One region of the Alteromonas sp. K632G genome, then DNA from elsewhere that is predicted to be linked to it. Evidence: predicted binding sites of a transcription regulator. Region 1 holds the regulator's gene; the other holds the start of a gene.
The links. The regulator FliA, encoded in region 1, starts transcription of late flagellar genes. The targets are predictions, from matches to a motif close to CTAAAGNTNNNNNNNNNNNNGCCGATA.
Positions count from the first base shown of each region.

Region 1 (8,601 bases):
GGGTATATCTTTTAAACCTATTGGCTAATCGCATTAATGTGACAGGTAACGATATACTTACGCAAAAGGGCGCAGTAGCGTTAGTGGGTCCTACCGGAACAGGTAAAACCACTACAGTTGCTAAATTAGCTGCTCGTTACGCACAGAAATACGGCGCCGACTCCGTTGCCATGATTACGATTGATACCTATCGTATTGCAGCGTTTGAGCAATTAGCCACATATGGAAAAATTATTGGCTGCACAGTGCGTAAAGCACAAAGTAGTGAAGAATTATCAGATTTATTGTTTCAATTACGCCATAAGAGACTAGTGTTAATTGATACGGCAGGCTTTAGTCAACGAGATAGTCGATTAATTAAACAGATAAATCAATTTGATAACGGTCAAATGCAGCCAGTGAAAAAATACCTAGTAGCGCAAGCGAATACCCAATATGCTGCATTACAACGTATTATAGATGCGTACGAAGGGGTGGAACTTAGCGGTTGTATCTTTACAAAGCTTGATGAGTGCTACTCTCTAGGCGAAGTGCTTAGCGCAGCGGTGGAGTACCAGTTACCTGTCAGTTATGTAACAGATGGACAGAAAGTTCCTGAAGACATTAAGATTGCAGAAGCAAAATCTTTAGTATCTGCTGCTGCAAAGCTTTATAAAAAGTACGGTTTGAATCATACTACTAGTAACAATGTGGTTAAAACAGCACGAGCAGTATGATTGATGATCAAGCGAGTAGCTTACGAAAAATGAAGCAATCACGATTAATCAAAGTTATCGCCGTCACCGGAGGTAAAGGTGGCGTTGGTAAAACAAATATTACGCTAAACACAGCTATTGCTATGGCAAAGCAGGGAAAGCGGGTAATGGTATTGGATGCAGACTTAGGTCTGGCCAATGTGGATGTAATGCTAGGATTGCGAGTAGAGAAAAACCTCTCCCACGTATTATCTGGTGAGTGTACCTTGGACGATGTTCTCGTTACGGGTCCTCACGGTATAAAAATAGCACCAGCCACATCAGGTTCTCAATCAATGGCAGAGCTATCACCAACGCAGCATGCAGGACTCATAAGAGCATTCAGCGAGTTGCGCACGCCCATTGATGTGCTTATTGTGGATACCGCAGCGGGTATTTCCGATATGGTGCTAAGCTTCTCCAAAGCCTCCCAAGATATTATGGTGGTAGTGTGTGATGAGCCCACTTCACTTACCGATGCCTATGCATTAATTAAAATTCTTAACCGAGAACACGGTGTCTTTCGCTTTAAAGTGGTCGCTAACATGGTCCGCGATGTTAGAGAAGGTCAGGAACTTTTCAGCAAATTATCTAAAGTAACAGGGCGATTCTTAGATGTTGCGCTAGAATTGGTAGCAATAGTTCCTTTTGACGAGAACATACGCCGAGCAGTACGTAAGCAAACGTCAATAGTAGATGCTTATCCAAGTTCACCCGCAGCGGTGGCGATTGGCCAGCTAGCAGCCAAAGCAGCTTCTTGGCCTATTCCTGCGCAACCAGGTGGCCATTTAGAATTTTTTATTGAACAACTAATAGCAGATAAAGCAGTAGGAAGTCAGCGTTGAATAGCAAAGCAGCCGCTTATCAACAGCAAACAGACAAGTCACAATTAGTTGAGCGTCACGCTTCGCTGGTGAAGCGGATAGCACACCACTTAATGGCGAGACTACCAGCCAGTGTTCTTGTCGATGATTTAATCCAGTCAGGTATGATTGGACTGCTAGAAGCTGCACGAAATTTTGACGGTTCCAAAGGTGCAAGTTTCGAAACCTTTGCAGGTATTCGTATTCGTGGCGCTATGCTTGATGAAATAAGAAAAGGTGATTGGACTCCTCGTTCCGTTCATAAAAACGGAAGGGCAATCACAGAAGCCATCTCTCAAGTTGAAGGTGAAACAGGCCGAGACGCGCGAGATGTAGATATTGCGGCTAAAATGAATGTCAGCATGCAAGATTATCATCAAATGCTGAACGAAGTGAATGCCGGGAAATTGGTGGGGATTGAAGACCTTGGGGTTTCTGAAGATGTCATTTCTACAGAAAAAAACCGAGGCAGCGACGCACCGTTAGAAGATTTGATGCAAGGGGCTTTCCAAAAAGCGCTAGCACATGCTATTACTACATTACCCGAACGGGAAGCGATTGTACTTTCTTTATACTATGATGAAGAACTGAATCTTAGAGAAATAGGCGAAGTTCTTGATGTTAGTGAATCGCGAGTAAGTCAAATTCATAGTCAGGCCATGTTAAAACTCAAATCACGAATGAAATCGTGGCAAGTTGACGAAGAATAGAAATTAATAACAATTAACCCCTCATTGGAGGCTATTTTGGATAAAAGTATGAAAATTCTCGTGGTTGACGATTTTTCTACCATGAGACGTATCATAAAGAACCTGCTAAAAGATTTGGGTTTTGCCAATATCCAGGAAGCGGACGACGGTAGCACCGCGCTGCCTATGCTACAACAAGGTGATTTTGACTTTGTTGTAACAGATTGGAATATGCCAGGTATGCAAGGTATCGACTTATTACGCGCTATACGTGCCGACGATAAGTTGAAACACCTACCGGTTCTTATGGTAACAGCAGAAGCGAAGAAAGAACAAATCGTTGCCGCAGCGCAAGCTGGTGTAAATGGTTATGTTGTTAAACCTTTCACTGCCGCTACGTTGAAAGAAAAACTAGATAAAATCTTCGAACGTTTAGGTTGATCCAGACGCTCACCAGAGAAATGAGGTTTACTGGATGTCGACAAATGAAAGTGTCTCCATAACGCTCGAAGAAGCCAAAAAATTGGTAGCGTATCTTGAAGAGGGCGATAACGCATCAGCGAACGCTGTCTTAGAAGCTGTTTCGATGAAAGAGTCCATTGAGCTCTTTGCTGAAGTGGGTAAATTAACGCGTCAACTTCATGACTCGTTGAATAACTTCCAAATCGATGAACGTATTAAAAATTTAACCGTTGATGACATTCCTGATGCGCAAACGCGACTGATGTACGTTATCGAAGAAACGGAAAAAGCTGCCAATACCACCATGGACGCAGTTGAAGAGAGTATGCCAATTGCTGAAGTGCTCTCTACCCGTATCGAAAAAATTATGCCGGAATGGAAGAAACTGATGAATCGTCAACTTGAGTTGGGCGAATTCAAAGTTTTATGTGCAGATTTAGACGAATTGCTAGAAGACGGATCGAAACAATCAGCTAAGCTTACATCATTGCTTACCGAAGTGTTAATGGCACAAGGTTATCAAGATCTTACCGGTCAAGTTATTCGCAGAGTGATTGAACTCGTAAAAGAAGTGGAAGATAGCTTAGTTAATATGCTGACGATGTTCGGTGAACCCGAACAGGCGGAGCAAGACAAGCCATTGGAAGCGAAAGTCGAAAAAGTTAACAAGATCGATAGTGTCGAAGCCGAAGGTCCAATTATTGATGCAGACCAACGCGATGATGTGGTATCTGGCCAAGATGACGTAGATGATCTTTTGTCTAGCTTAGGTTTTTAGGGGAGCGGGCGCATGGCGTTTGATGTTGACGAGGATATATTACAGGACTTTCTAGTTGAAGCTGGGGAGATCCTTGAACAATTACAAGAACAGCTCGTTGATCTGGAAAATAATCCTGAAGATGCAGATTTACTGAATGCTATCTTCCGTGGTTACCATACCGTAAAAGGTGGCGCCGGCTTTTTGTCGCTTACCGAATTAGTTGAAATTTGCCATGGTGCAGAAAACGTTTTCGATGTAATGCGAAACGGACAACGTACTCTTACGCCTGAATTAATGGATACCATTCTTCAGGCCACCGATGTAGTAGTCGATATGTTTGAGCGTGTTAAAGCGCAAGAACCACTAATTCCTGCAGACGCAAAGTTAGTTGATTTGCTGCATAAGTTAAGCACCCCAGAAACCCCAGACGAAAACATCTTTGGTGACAGTAGTGAAGCGGCTGAAGTCCCCGCTGCCGAAGAAGAATTCGCGTTAGAAGAAGCGCCTGTACCTGAAGCGCCTGCCGCAAGTAGCGATGGCGGCATCGACGAGATTTCTGAAGATGAATTTGAAGCCTTGCTGGATGAACTTCATGGTTCAAATGCCCCAGGTAAATCTGCGAAAGCAGAACCAAAAGCGGCAGCCCCCGCGGTTGGTGGTTCAGGTGATGATATTACCGACGATGAATTTGAAGCACTGCTAGACGAATTGCACGGTAAAGGTAAATTCAAAGAAGAAGAACCAGCGCCTGTAGCTGCGTCGAAAGCGGCAGCGCCTAGCGGTGAAGAAATTACCGACGATGAATTTGAAGCATTGCTTGACCAATTACATGGTTCAGGACAAGGCCCTACAGCGCAAGGTGCTGAACCAGCAGCAAATACGCCGCCCGTAGATAAAAAGGCGACAGAAGCAATTCAGAAAGCCAAGGCAGAGCAATCTGCCGCTAGTACGCCGGCTAAATCAACGCCTGCCGCAAAAGCGCCAGCGCCTAGTCCAGCAGCTAAAAAAGCGTCAGAGCCCGCTAAACCAGCGGCTAAGAAAGACGACAAAAAAGCAACCCCAGCACCTCCTCAAGCAGAAACTACAGTTCGTGTTGATACCAAGCGCCTAGACCAAATTATGAATATGGTTGGCGAGTTAGTATTAGTACGAAATCGTTTGCTGAGTTTAGGAATAACCAATGCCGACGAAAGTATGTCGAAGGCAATTGCTAACCTAGATGTGGTGACGGGTGATTTGCAGGGTGCGGTTATGAAAACCCGTATGCAGCCAATTAAGAAAGTGTTTGGCCGCTTCCCTCGCGTTGTTCGAGACTTAGCACGTAGTTTGAAAAAAGAAATTACCTTGGAATTGGAAGGTGAAGAGACAGATTTAGATAAAAACTTGGTAGAAGCATTGGCTGATCCCTTAGTTCACTTAGTAAGAAACTCAGTGGATCATGGTATTGAAATGCCTGATGACCGTGCTGCTACAGGTAAAACCCGAATGGGGACCGTGAGATTATCGGCTTCTCAGGAAGGTGACCATATCTTACTTACCATTGAAGATGATGGTAAGGGGATGGATGCTGAAAAACTGAAAGAGATTGCTATAAGCCGAGGTGTTTTAGACGCCGATGCGGCTGCGCGTATGTCTGATGTTGAAGCGTTCAATCTTATTTTTGCACCTGGTTTCTCAACGAAAACTGAGATTAGTGATATCTCGGGCCGTGGTGTAGGCATGGATGTGGTTAAAACAAAAATTAACCAGCTTAACGGTACTATTAATATTGATTCCCAGCTTGGGAAAGGTACTCGACTCGATATTAAAGTCCCACTCACGCTTGCAATATTACCGACCCTAATGATTGTGGTTGGGAAACAAACGTTCGCGTTACCGTTAGGTGCGGTCAACGAAATTATCAATATGGACATCAAGAAAACCAATACGGTTGATGGCCAATTAACCATGATAGTTCGTTCTAAAGCGATACCACTGTTCTTCCTCGGAGAATGGTTGATCCGCGGACCTAAAAATATAAGCAAAGAAAAAGGTCACGTCGTCGTGGTTCAAATAGGCACCCAGCAAGTTGGATTTGTTGTTGATGCGCTAATAGGCCAAGAAGAAGTGGTGATAAAACCATTAGATGCCTTATTACAAGGAACGCCAGGTATGGCGGGAGCAACTATCACATCCGACGGTGGAATTGCACTCATCTTAGATGTTCCTAGCTTACTGAAGCGTTATGCTAAAAAGCCCTTAAAGTAAAACGGCGTAACAAATAGGAAATTAACATCCATGGTCTTTAAAGTCCTGGTCGTGGACGATTCTACTTTTTATCGTCGTCGAGTTCGCGAGATTCTCGACGATGACAGAGAGCTTGAAGTTATTGGTGAAGCTCGTAACGGGCAAGATGCACTAGATAAAATAGATACACTGCTACCTGATGTAGTCACAATGGATGTGGAAATGCCGATAATGGATGGCATTTCAGCGGTAAAAGCCATTATGGAAAAACGGCCCGTGCCTATTTTGATGTTTTCGTCGCTTACGCACCATGGTGCACAAGCGACCCTAGATGCGTTAGAAGCCGGAGCATTAGATTTTCTACCAAAGAAATTCGAAGATATCGCCCAAGACCGTAAAGACGCAGCACGACTGCTGTGTACAAAAGTAAGATTGATTGCACGGCGTGGTGTCGGTATAAAACGCCCTGTATTAAAGCGTATTGAAAGTAGGAAGTTTCCTGATAACGCGCCGAAACCAGCGTTTTTCAAGAGTTCTAATCTACTTAGCGGAAGGAAAGATGCCACGAGGCAGCCCACCGTTTCCTCGATTAAGGCTTCTGGTAAAAGGTATAAGTGTTTAGCAATTGGAGCATCTACGGGTGGACCAGTGGCATTGCAGAAGATACTGGTAGCACTGCCATCAGACTTTCCTTATCCAATTGTGTTGGTGCAACATATGCCAGGCACTTTTACTAACGCATTCGCACAGCGACTTAATTCACATTGCGATATTGCGGTTAAAGAAGCTGAACATGGTGACATATTGAAACCAGGTTGCGCTTATTTAGCGCCCGGCGGTAAACAAATGTTGATAGAGAGTTCAGGCTCTCATAAGAAAGTAGTAATTACCGACGCTAACCCGTCTGATAAAATAAACTATAAGCCGAGTGTTGATTTAACCTTCGGTTCGCTGGCCAAAGCTTATGGTGGCGATTTATTGGGTATTATATTAACTGGTATGGGTGCAGATGGGCGAGAAGGTTGCCGGTTGATGAAAGACAACGGTGCCACTATTTGGGCGCAAGATCAGGATTCATGTGTTGTTTATGGCATGCCTCAAGCGGTAGCTGTTGCAAACATATCGGTTAACAGTATTGATATAGATGATATGAGCAGCTGTATCTTAACCGAAATGACATAGCCTAAGCGCAGCGATAGTATTGCCTGTGAGTGAATGACAACCCAAGTAAATATAAGCTGGGAATTAAAACGATGAAGGTGTGGACAGTTGCAAACCAGAAAGGCGGAGTTGGTAAAACAACAACAACAGTAACCTTAGGTGGTTTGTTAGCTCAACGCGGGAAGCGGGTATTGATGGTCGACACCGATCCCCACGCCTCATTGAGTTACTATTTTGGCATAGACGCAGAGTTACTCAGTCAATCTGTCTACGACATTTTTATTAAGTCTTCTGAAATTACTGCCGATATGGTCATGGACTGTTTGTGTCCAACTAAGCTAGATAATTTGTACGTTTTGCCCGCTACCATGGCGCTAGCCACATTAGACAGAACAATGGGTAGCGAGCAAGGAATGGGCTTAGTGCTAAAAAAAGCGCTGGCCAAAGTAGAGAAAGAATTTGATGTGGTCATTATTGATTGTCCGCCAGTACTTGGTGTACTTATGGTCAACGCATTGGCAGCATGCAATAAAGTGATAGTGCCGACACAAACAGAGTATTTGGCGCTGAAAGGCTTAGACAGAATGATACGCACTATGGAAATAATGGGGCGCTCTCTTCAAAAGTCTTTTGACACTGTGATTATTCCTACTATGTTCGACAAACGCACTAACGCGGCGCTTGAATCTAGAAAGCGTTTAATGAGCGATTATGGAGAGCGGGTTTGGCAAGGTGTAATTCCCGTAGATACGCATTTTAGAGATGCGAGTTTAGTACAGTTGCCAATTTCCGCAGCATACCCGAAAACCCGAGGGGTAACGGCTTATAGCAAGTTACTTGAGGTTTTGGAGAAGTAAAGTTAGATGAGCAATCAAGGACCTTTTGCACGGGAAGACGTTGTAGAGGCTTATCTCGATAGCCTATTAAAAGAGCCAGATGATCCGGCAGACGTGACTGCGCGAACGGCAAAATTGCTTGAGCAAGCGGTGCAAACGTTAGCCGAAGAAGCCACATTTGATGAAGCACCTACCACTGAACAAGTAGTGGTTGAAGAAGCCATTATTGAAGCAGTGTCATCTAGCACAGGCAAAGATGTCGAAGAAACTACGCAATACGAAAAAAGCGACTACAATGAAATAGATAATGAGACTGCTGAATCAGTCGATGCCTCTTCAGAAGAGGAGCAACCTTTAGAAAAAGCATTGTTGGTCGACAGCCTCGAAAATAATTTTCAGGCATTATTTTTTGAAGTGGCAGGGTTAACATTAGCAGTGCCATTAACCACCCTAGGTGGTATACATCAGATTGAAAAGATAGGCCCTCTATTTGGGAAGCCGGATTGGTTCATGGGGGTAATGATACATCGCGAAGAGAAGCTTAGCGTTGTAGATTCTGCAAGATGGGTCATGCCAGAAAAGTATGATGAGAGTCTCGCAGAGTCATTGAACTACCGATATCTTATTATGTTAGGGGATAGTTCGTGGGGATTGGCCAGTGAGAAACTGGTTAACACGGTCACCTTGGCAAAAGCTGACGTCAAATGGCGTGAGTCTACCGGTAAGCGTCCCTGGTTAGCGGGGATGGTTAAAGAGAAAATGTGCGCGTTAATTGACGTTAACGAATTAATATCTATGCTTAACAAAGGCTTAGGCAGTAACGACCAGACACCGAGTATTGGGAGCCAGGTTCATGAGCGACGAAAGAAC
Region 1 is NZ_JAGGDM010000001.1:222,709-231,309, forward strand. Features, by position in the region: gene flhF (flagellar biosynthesis protein FlhF) at 1-716, shown strand, start outside; gene J5X92_RS00945 (MinD/ParA family protein) at 713-1,579, shown strand; gene J5X92_RS00950 (RNA polymerase sigma factor FliA) at 1,576-2,307, shown strand; gene cheY (chemotaxis response regulator CheY) at 2,344-2,727, shown strand; gene J5X92_RS00960 (protein phosphatase CheZ) at 2,762-3,526, shown strand; gene J5X92_RS00965 (chemotaxis protein CheA) at 3,539-5,755, shown strand; gene J5X92_RS00970 (chemotaxis response regulator protein-glutamate methylesterase) at 5,786-6,916, shown strand; gene J5X92_RS00975 (ParA family protein) at 6,988-7,752, shown strand; gene J5X92_RS00980 (chemotaxis protein CheW) at 7,759-8,601, shown strand, end outside; gene J5X92_RS00985 (chemotaxis protein CheW) at 8,585-8,601, shown strand, end outside.

Region 2 (7,917 bases), on a different contig from region 1:
GAATAGTGGCAACAAACTCAGTGCCAATGCCTTCTTGGCTAGTAAAGGAAAGGCTGCCACCGAGTTGATTAATGCTTTTTTGTACCACGGTGAGCCCAATGCCAGCACCGGGAAACCGATGATCTAGCGGCTGTTCGCCACGGAAAAAGCGTTCAAAAATTTTAGGTTTTATGTCATCTGCAATACCAAGTCCTGAGTCTTTAACTTTTATGACTAAAAATATTTTTTTGTTTTTCACCAAAGTTGTGACATCTACGTGGATAATGCCATTGGGTGTAAACTTAACGGCATTGTCTAACGTGTTGCGGATGACTTTAGATAAGTTTGTGGCATCCCCTTCAATAAAGTGCGGTACGCTATGGTTGCAATGCATCGTGAATTCGACTTTTTTCCCTCTAACCTGAACGGAGTAAGGGGCAATGCATTCGTCGAGCAAGCTGATGAGGTCAACACGACCGATGTGTTTATCTTGTTCGCTGCCAATCGACAAGATATCCAGCAAGTTGTTGGTTAAATTCAATAGCCGATAGCATGATTGCTCAGCTTGTTGAATAAGCTTTCCTTGCTGCTGTTTCATGTTAGGAATAAGTTCTAGTGCAGTAATGATGGCACTAATTGGTCCTCTAAACTCGTGGCTCATTAAGTTTAGGAAGTCGCGCTTTTCATTCTCAAGTAAGGCTTCAGATTCTCGATATTTCGAAGAGATATGCGCTTCTTTCTTAAGTAGGCGAGTTCTATTTTGGTTGATTTTTGAGAAAACAAATAGCCACAGCGCCATAAGAGAAAGTGCTAACAAGGCGGTAATCACGAACAAGCTTACCTTGAGGTTCTGAGCACTGTGACTCAACCGATTCAAGGTGATTTGTTCTTGAAGCCGAATATCTCTAATGAGTGGCGAAAGCTGAAGCGGGGGGGATAGATAACCCGCTACTTCACTAGGGGGTAAACCAACAATAGTACGGAGCAAATAAAAAGTGACTTTCACCTGCTCGGGAAGTGAAAGTGAAGTGCTCATTTGTTGTTCGCTGATATAGGCATCTAAACTGAGTGCTTGGGTATTAAAGTCATCGAAATGCGCATCGTCAATTAAAAAAGCATGTTGAAAGTGATACTTTGCTTCAACGACAAGGGGCATTAATTCCCTCTGAATAGTGGCTATTTCATCTGAAGGTTGTGGCTTAGTAAGTGTCTCAATATGGTTTTCTATTTCAATGAGTGCATGATGCAGTGAGTTGCTCGCACTTAGCGATTGCGACAACGTATAGTGGGTGTGTAAAAAGTGGTATAGGTAGGCGAAAAAACACAATATAACTACGGCAAACCCTGTAGCGATGTATAAATTCCAATGCGTTGCTTCGTTAAACGGTACTTCATTCTTGCTCATAGCGACTCCATGCTACTACGCCTACTATTGGTCTTTTCTTGATTTTCTCTTAGACGTTACTAGCTTTCCACTTAGCCATAGGGCTTTCGCCAAACCCACTACTACTACGTTTTAATCGGCTACATTGAAGCCAAGTGAAAGCTTATCGTATGGCTAATTTAGGCCATCCTTTTACGAACTCATTCCTCATTATTGCTTATATGCACAGTAGTTTAACTTTAGATGGGAAATGAGTTATTGCAACCTTATTACTCAGAAGTTTTAGATTTTTCTAAATGAGTGATCTTATGTCGAATATTGTGTAAGAACAGCAAGCTGGGAATAACCATAAGTGCTGTAATAACAAAGAACTGGCTCCAATTACCGTCAAGGAAATCAACCACGAAACCACTACTGGATGCTACTAAGGTTCTTCCCGCTACACTTAGCGATGCCATAAGGGCGTATTGGGTGGCACTGAAAGCGCGATTACACAACAGGGAAATAAAAGCGACCATGGCCACGGTGCTCCAAGCAGCCGTAAAGCCGTCGATAATGACCGCAGCGGCCAGAAGGGTAACATCAGGCCCGGTAGTGGCAATAAGTGAGAACATAAGGTTGGAAGCCGCCATAGCAATGCCGGCAGTCATTAACCCCTTGTAAATGCCGTAGCGAATGTTAACTAGCCCACCTATCAGAGAAAAGATAATGGTTACCCACCAGTTGAGCAGCTTTGAGTAAGTGCCGATATCGCTATTTGAAAAACCAATTTCTTTGTAAAAAACGATACTCATTCTTCCTAAGAAGGCTTCTCCTATTTTAAACAAGAATATAAACAGTAAAAACGACAAAGCGAGTTTTACGCCATTGCGTGAGAAAAACTCAGAAAAGGGGGCTACTAAGGTTTGTTTAAACCAAAGCGCTATTTTAGAAGACGCTTCGCCTGTATTGCTGTGTGCTGGGTTCGCTACCGCTTGGCTACGCAATAGGTCCCGATCTATGTCTGGCTCTTTGGCAAACACCGTGCTGACCATAAGTACAAGCATAAACAGGGCGAGTAAACCGTAAATGTCAGGCCAGTACCAGCTGCTATTGTCCGCAATAAAAAACGGAATGGCGCCAAGTCCACCATAGCCCGTCCACCATCCTGCAGTGGCAACGGAAGATGCAGCAGATAAACCATCATTGTCATTTTCTTCAATAACATCAATTCGATAGCCATCTATCGCAATATCTTGAGTAGAAGAAAAAATGGCGATGAGTAAACCTACCACTGCCAAATAAAACAAGTGACTATTGGCTGATAATTGTGTCATTAACGCACAACACAGGGCTATGCCGCCTTGCATGATGAAAATCCAGCCTCGACGTTGGCCAAGAAAGCGAGGTTTTACGCGGTCAATTAAAGGAGACCAAAGAAAATTGAATGAATAGACCGCAAAGATAGCACCAAACAAGCCAATGGCTGACCTAGATAGGCCTTCATCTTTTAGCCAGGCCGATAGCACTGAGCTAATCATAATCCATGGAAAACCACTGGTAATGCCAAATAGAAATATACTGAGGTAACGACGGTCGTGATAAGTTTTGAGAGAGTCTAACAAATGTGTTCCATGGCCAAAGCGTGATCCATTCATATTGAGCCATGATCACGCTTGAGTTTCAATGAAAACGAGCAATAAAGGGTTGAATCACTGATAAATTAATGAATAACGAAAGCCGCTAGGGGCGGATACCTACACAGTCGATGGGGCAGTGCCCTTTACCTTCTAAGAACAATACACAGTTCATTAACTCATCGACGAGATATTTATCTGAACGTAACTTATCTTCTTGCCAAAAATGGACTTGATGGAGCAAATGCCAAAAGACCCGTTCCTTATAGGTGTAAGGTTGGGTAAATGTGTACTCTATCTGGCCCCATTCTTCCATACTATCCCAAAAGAATAGTTCGATCTCCTCGACCGGAAGCTCTCCTTGCCAAAATGACCTCAGATAAAAACACAGCTGCTTGGCCTTTTTGTTTACGAATGCTTGAACAGTCATAGACACACAGCCGCCGTTATTAAAGATTAAAATGAATTATAGTTCAGAACACCCAGTGATACCTCGTGAAACCCAAGGCAAATAAGATAGGTTACTGTTTTAAGCTATAAATTAGACTAGTTGGTTTAGATCCTAATTACCAGCCTAAATGTTGAGCCCATCCAAGAACGCTGCCAGCAATTAACTGAATTTTAGCGCTATTTTCATTGTCCATTAGACCAAAGGTTGAATTATGGGTTGAGAGTGACTGTTGTCTGTAGTGGAGTTTGAGGGAGGTGATGGCAAGTTGTTTTCGTTTCGTTTCTGTTTGCGACGCCCATGTATTGGTGTCGTTAATAGATAAATCTAATACCGGAAATTCTGTTCCGGCAATAAATTCAGGTACACCGCGATTAATGTCGGCATTCGGCCAAAAGGGGGTGATGGCGACTAAAGTGTCTGGTGAGGGAATAATGCCTTTAGAACCTAAATCCAGCAATTGTGCAGCCTGCATACCATAAGCAATGTTCATTCTAAACCCTTGATGACTTTCAAGGTGAGTGTTTAGCGCATTAATTAATATGGTTAAATGCTGACTGGACGATACGTAACTTTGTCGCTGAAGTCGACTGTCACTTTTCGGGTGAATGGCTTCATCAACGGGAAGGTCAGGGTCTTCTTCTAGCGTGGATGAAACTGGGCTAACCACCGCATGCCACCCTTTGGCATTAAGTAAACTGGCTAAGTGACGTGCATCCCCAATGGAAAGGCCGCTAGGCGAGGCATCAGCTAAAATAATGGCCGCGCCGCGTGAAATAGGTAATGCTGAGGGGCTCTCAAAAATAGGCACGCGGATTTCCCCAGCCATTACATAAGTAATGTCATCGGGTAAAAAAGCGTGGGTAATATCCTCATACAAGTTTTGCCCTTGCGCATAAGGCACAGAACACAGCAAAAAAGATAATAAGCTGCAACCCACCACAAGAAAACGAGATAAACGTAACATGGCGTACCAATAAAGCATTCAACATTCTTATTATCGGCCAAACCTGTGAAAACTTCAGTTCGAACCAAGAGTATTTTAGTGCTTTATGAGTCTACCGCTTATGAAAAAATGGGGGTAGCAGGTTACTAATTAGCGCCCGTAAGTCTTAATCTATAGACAGTGGAGCGGGGGTGTAGTGGGCATAAGCAGTGAACGGAATAGGCGTTTGAAACGTTAACCAATCTTGCGATGCAGGATGTGCAAAGCTCAAGCTTTCTGCATGCAGCTGCAATCGTTCAGCCATACCTAGCGCTTCATCATGGGCATAAAGCCTATCGCCTAAGATAGGGTGACCTAACTCAAGCATATGGACGCGAAGTTGGTGAGAGCGCCCTGTAACTGGGTATAAGGCTACTAGGGTTTCGTTTTCCTCGCCTGCCACGGTGCTAATGGGGGAGTTAACGCCAGGGCTAGTGCCGAAGCTAGTATCATTTTTTGAACTAACCACTTGATGTGATTCGTCAGACGTTACCTCTACCACTTCATAATGGGTCAGGGCTTTTTTGCCGCGCTCATAATCCACCATTTGCTTCGGGCGATTAGGCCAATCACAAATAAGGGGTAAGTTCACTTCCCCTTGGTTGCTTTTAACCTTGCCAAAAACACGGGCGAAATAGCGCTTCTTGGTTTGGCGTAATTCAAATTGCTTTGAAATATGCCGATGGCTTTCTTTGTTTAGCGCCATCACCATAATGCCCGATGTTGCCATATCAAGCCTATGTACCACAGTGGCCGTAGGAAACACGGTATTTACTCTGCTTATAAGCGAGTCTTTATGTTCTTCTGCTTTACCGGGCACACTTAATAAGCCACTGGGCTTATTCGCTACCAAGATGTCATCATCTTGGTAGAGAATAGTTAAATAAGGCTGTAGCGGCGGGTTATATACAAATGCAGGATTAGCCATTAAGGATTGTTCACCACTAAACGTAATGCATCAAACTGTACGTCAGCGCCTTGTATTACTTTATCTAAGGCACTCATTTGGTTTTCAATAAATTCAATTTCACTGTCACGTACTGACGGGTTTCGCTTTTGTAAATCGACTAAACGCTGAATTTCACTGTTTAGCGTTTTATGCATGTCTTGCAGCGCATCATGCAGTTTTTGATTCGCTTGTTGATGTGCCAGTTTACGACTGTTTTCAATTGCTAAAGTAAGCGGTTGATGCAGTGCCTTTATAAGCTGATGCGAAATTTTTCGGTTTACCTTACGCTTCACGTCAAAGGTTAAATCTACCTGTTTGCCTTGCGCATCCAAACAAATACGCATGGGCGTTTGCGGTAAAAAGCGGCCAAGTTGCAACGCTTTAGGCGCATTAGCATCTAATACAAATAGTGCCTCTAACCAGTAAGCGCCTTTGGGAAGGTCAGGGTCGGCAATAAAGCCAATGCTGCTCTTACCGTGCACATCACTAAGTACTAAATCGATAGCGGTATGTACAAGAGGGTGATCCCAACTTAAGAATTGAACATTTTCCAAGGTGGTAGCCACGCGGCGTTTATAGGTTACCGTCATGCCTTCAGGATCGAGGCCTGGTAATTGGCTAACCATAGATTCGGTTGGCATTAGAATAAAGCAATCGCTGCCTTTTTCTTCTTGCTGAACACCAATAGCATCAAATAGTCGGCCCATAAAGCGAGACAAATCTTGCGAGTTATCAAGCAATATGATGTCTTCAAGTAACTGTTCAACACGGCCTTCACCCGATGCATTAAGCTCTAATAAACGGTCACGACCCGCTTCTAGCTGTGCCACTAGCTGGCTATTTAATGTGGTACTTAAGTTGATAAGTTCATCACGGGTATGAAGGTCGTGTGGGTGCAAACACGCGCCAATCAACAAGGTTTTTACGTCGTCAAACACGCCTGATCCAGTAGGGCAGGTTTTCTCAAATGCATTCAACCCTTCATGATACCAATCCACCAACACGTGCTGAGCCGTGTTTTTCAAATAAGGTACATGAATTTCAACGGTTTGAGTTTGACCGATACGATCTAGGCGACCAATTCGCTGCTCTAGTAAATCTGGTGTAACGGGTAAATCGAACAACACCAAGTGATGGGCAAACTGGAAGTTACGACCTTCACTGCCAATTTCACTACACAGCAATATTTGCGCACCGTCTTCTTCGTCTGAAAAATAGTGAGCCGCTTTATCTCGCTCAACAATGCTCATGCCTTCGTGGAATACGCTATGACGAACACCGGTTTGAGTGCGAATGACTTCACCGAGTTCTTGTGCGGTGCGCGCACTGGCACAAATCAGTAATATCTTTTCGGGTTTAACCGATTGCATAAAATCAAGTAACCAGCCTACGCGAGGATCTTCATCCATCCAGCTATTCACTACACTAGGCATACGCTCAGGGTATAACGCATGGGTTAAATCACCACCGGTTACCGCACTTTCATACGCCTCTGGCAGTTCAAGTTGGTAGCCAAGTAGTACACGGTCAGGGAAGCCTTCAATGTTGGCTCTGCGGTTTCTAAACAGCATTCTGCCAGTACCATGGCAATCGATAAGCTGATGCACCAGTTCTCTGCGTGCTTCAGGCTGTGCTAAATCGCCGGTATTTTCCATCACATCCGGGGCGAAGTCGGTTAGCTTAGTGCGCTGTTTTTCGTCCGGTGTGGTGTCTGAAAGCAAAGGGGCTACTGCGTCTGCAAGCTGACTGTAACGCGACTCTTCGGTTAAAAAGGCTTCGTAGCTATGGAAGCGGGCAGGGTCGAGTAAACGCAAGCGAGCAAAGTGGCTTTCATGGCCTAGCTGGTCAGGGGTTGCAGTAAGCAGCAATACCCCTGGGGTTTCATTGGCTAACGCTTCTACGCAAGTGTACTCAGCAGAGGGCGCATCGGCAGACCACGCAAGGTGATGGGCTTCATCAACCACCATTAAATCCCACGATGCCGCTTGAATTTGTTGCTGACGCTTTTCGCTCTGACTCAAAAAGTCGATGCTACATAGCACTAACTGGTCGTTATCAAAGGGGTTAGTTTCACCGTCATCATCTAAGGCTTCGCATCGACTTTCGTCAAAAATAGCGAAAGGCAGGTTAATTCTGCGCAGCATTTCAACCAGCCACTGATGCACCAATGAATCTGGCACTAAAATTAGCACTCGCTGCGCACGACCGGTACGAAGCTGCTGATGGATAATAAGCGCAGCTTCAATGGTTTTACCTAAGCCAACTTCATCGGCAAGTAAAACACGCGGCGCATGACGGCTACCCACTTCAGAGGCAATATGCAGCTGGTGGGGAATAAGGGAAATACGTGCGCCGGCTAAACCAAGTGTGCTAGAGCGTAAATAATCGTATTGGTGATTTAGTGCGTTTAGGCGCAAGTCGAACCACTTAGGGTGGTCGAGTTGTTCGCTGAACAATCGCCTTTCAGGTTGGTTTAATCGAATGTGGTGATCAAGTAAGGTTTCAGAAAGACGAACTTGTGCTTTGGTGTCTTCGCGAATGCCGAAATAAATGCAA
Region 2 is NZ_JAGGDM010000006.1:49,911-57,827, forward strand. Features, by position in the region: gene J5X92_RS07510 (response regulator) at 1-1,384, opposite strand, end outside; gene J5X92_RS07515 (MFS transporter) at 1,633-2,967, opposite strand; gene J5X92_RS07520 (hypothetical protein) at 3,086-3,409, opposite strand; gene J5X92_RS07525 (DUF3530 family protein) at 3,546-4,412, opposite strand; gene J5X92_RS07530 (pseudouridine synthase) at 4,540-5,340, opposite strand; gene rapA (RNA polymerase-associated protein RapA) at 5,340-7,917, opposite strand, start outside.
Region 2: a site for FliA is predicted at 4,426-4,452, ahead of J5X92_RS07525 (DUF3530 family protein). Genes of this name have one in related genera too.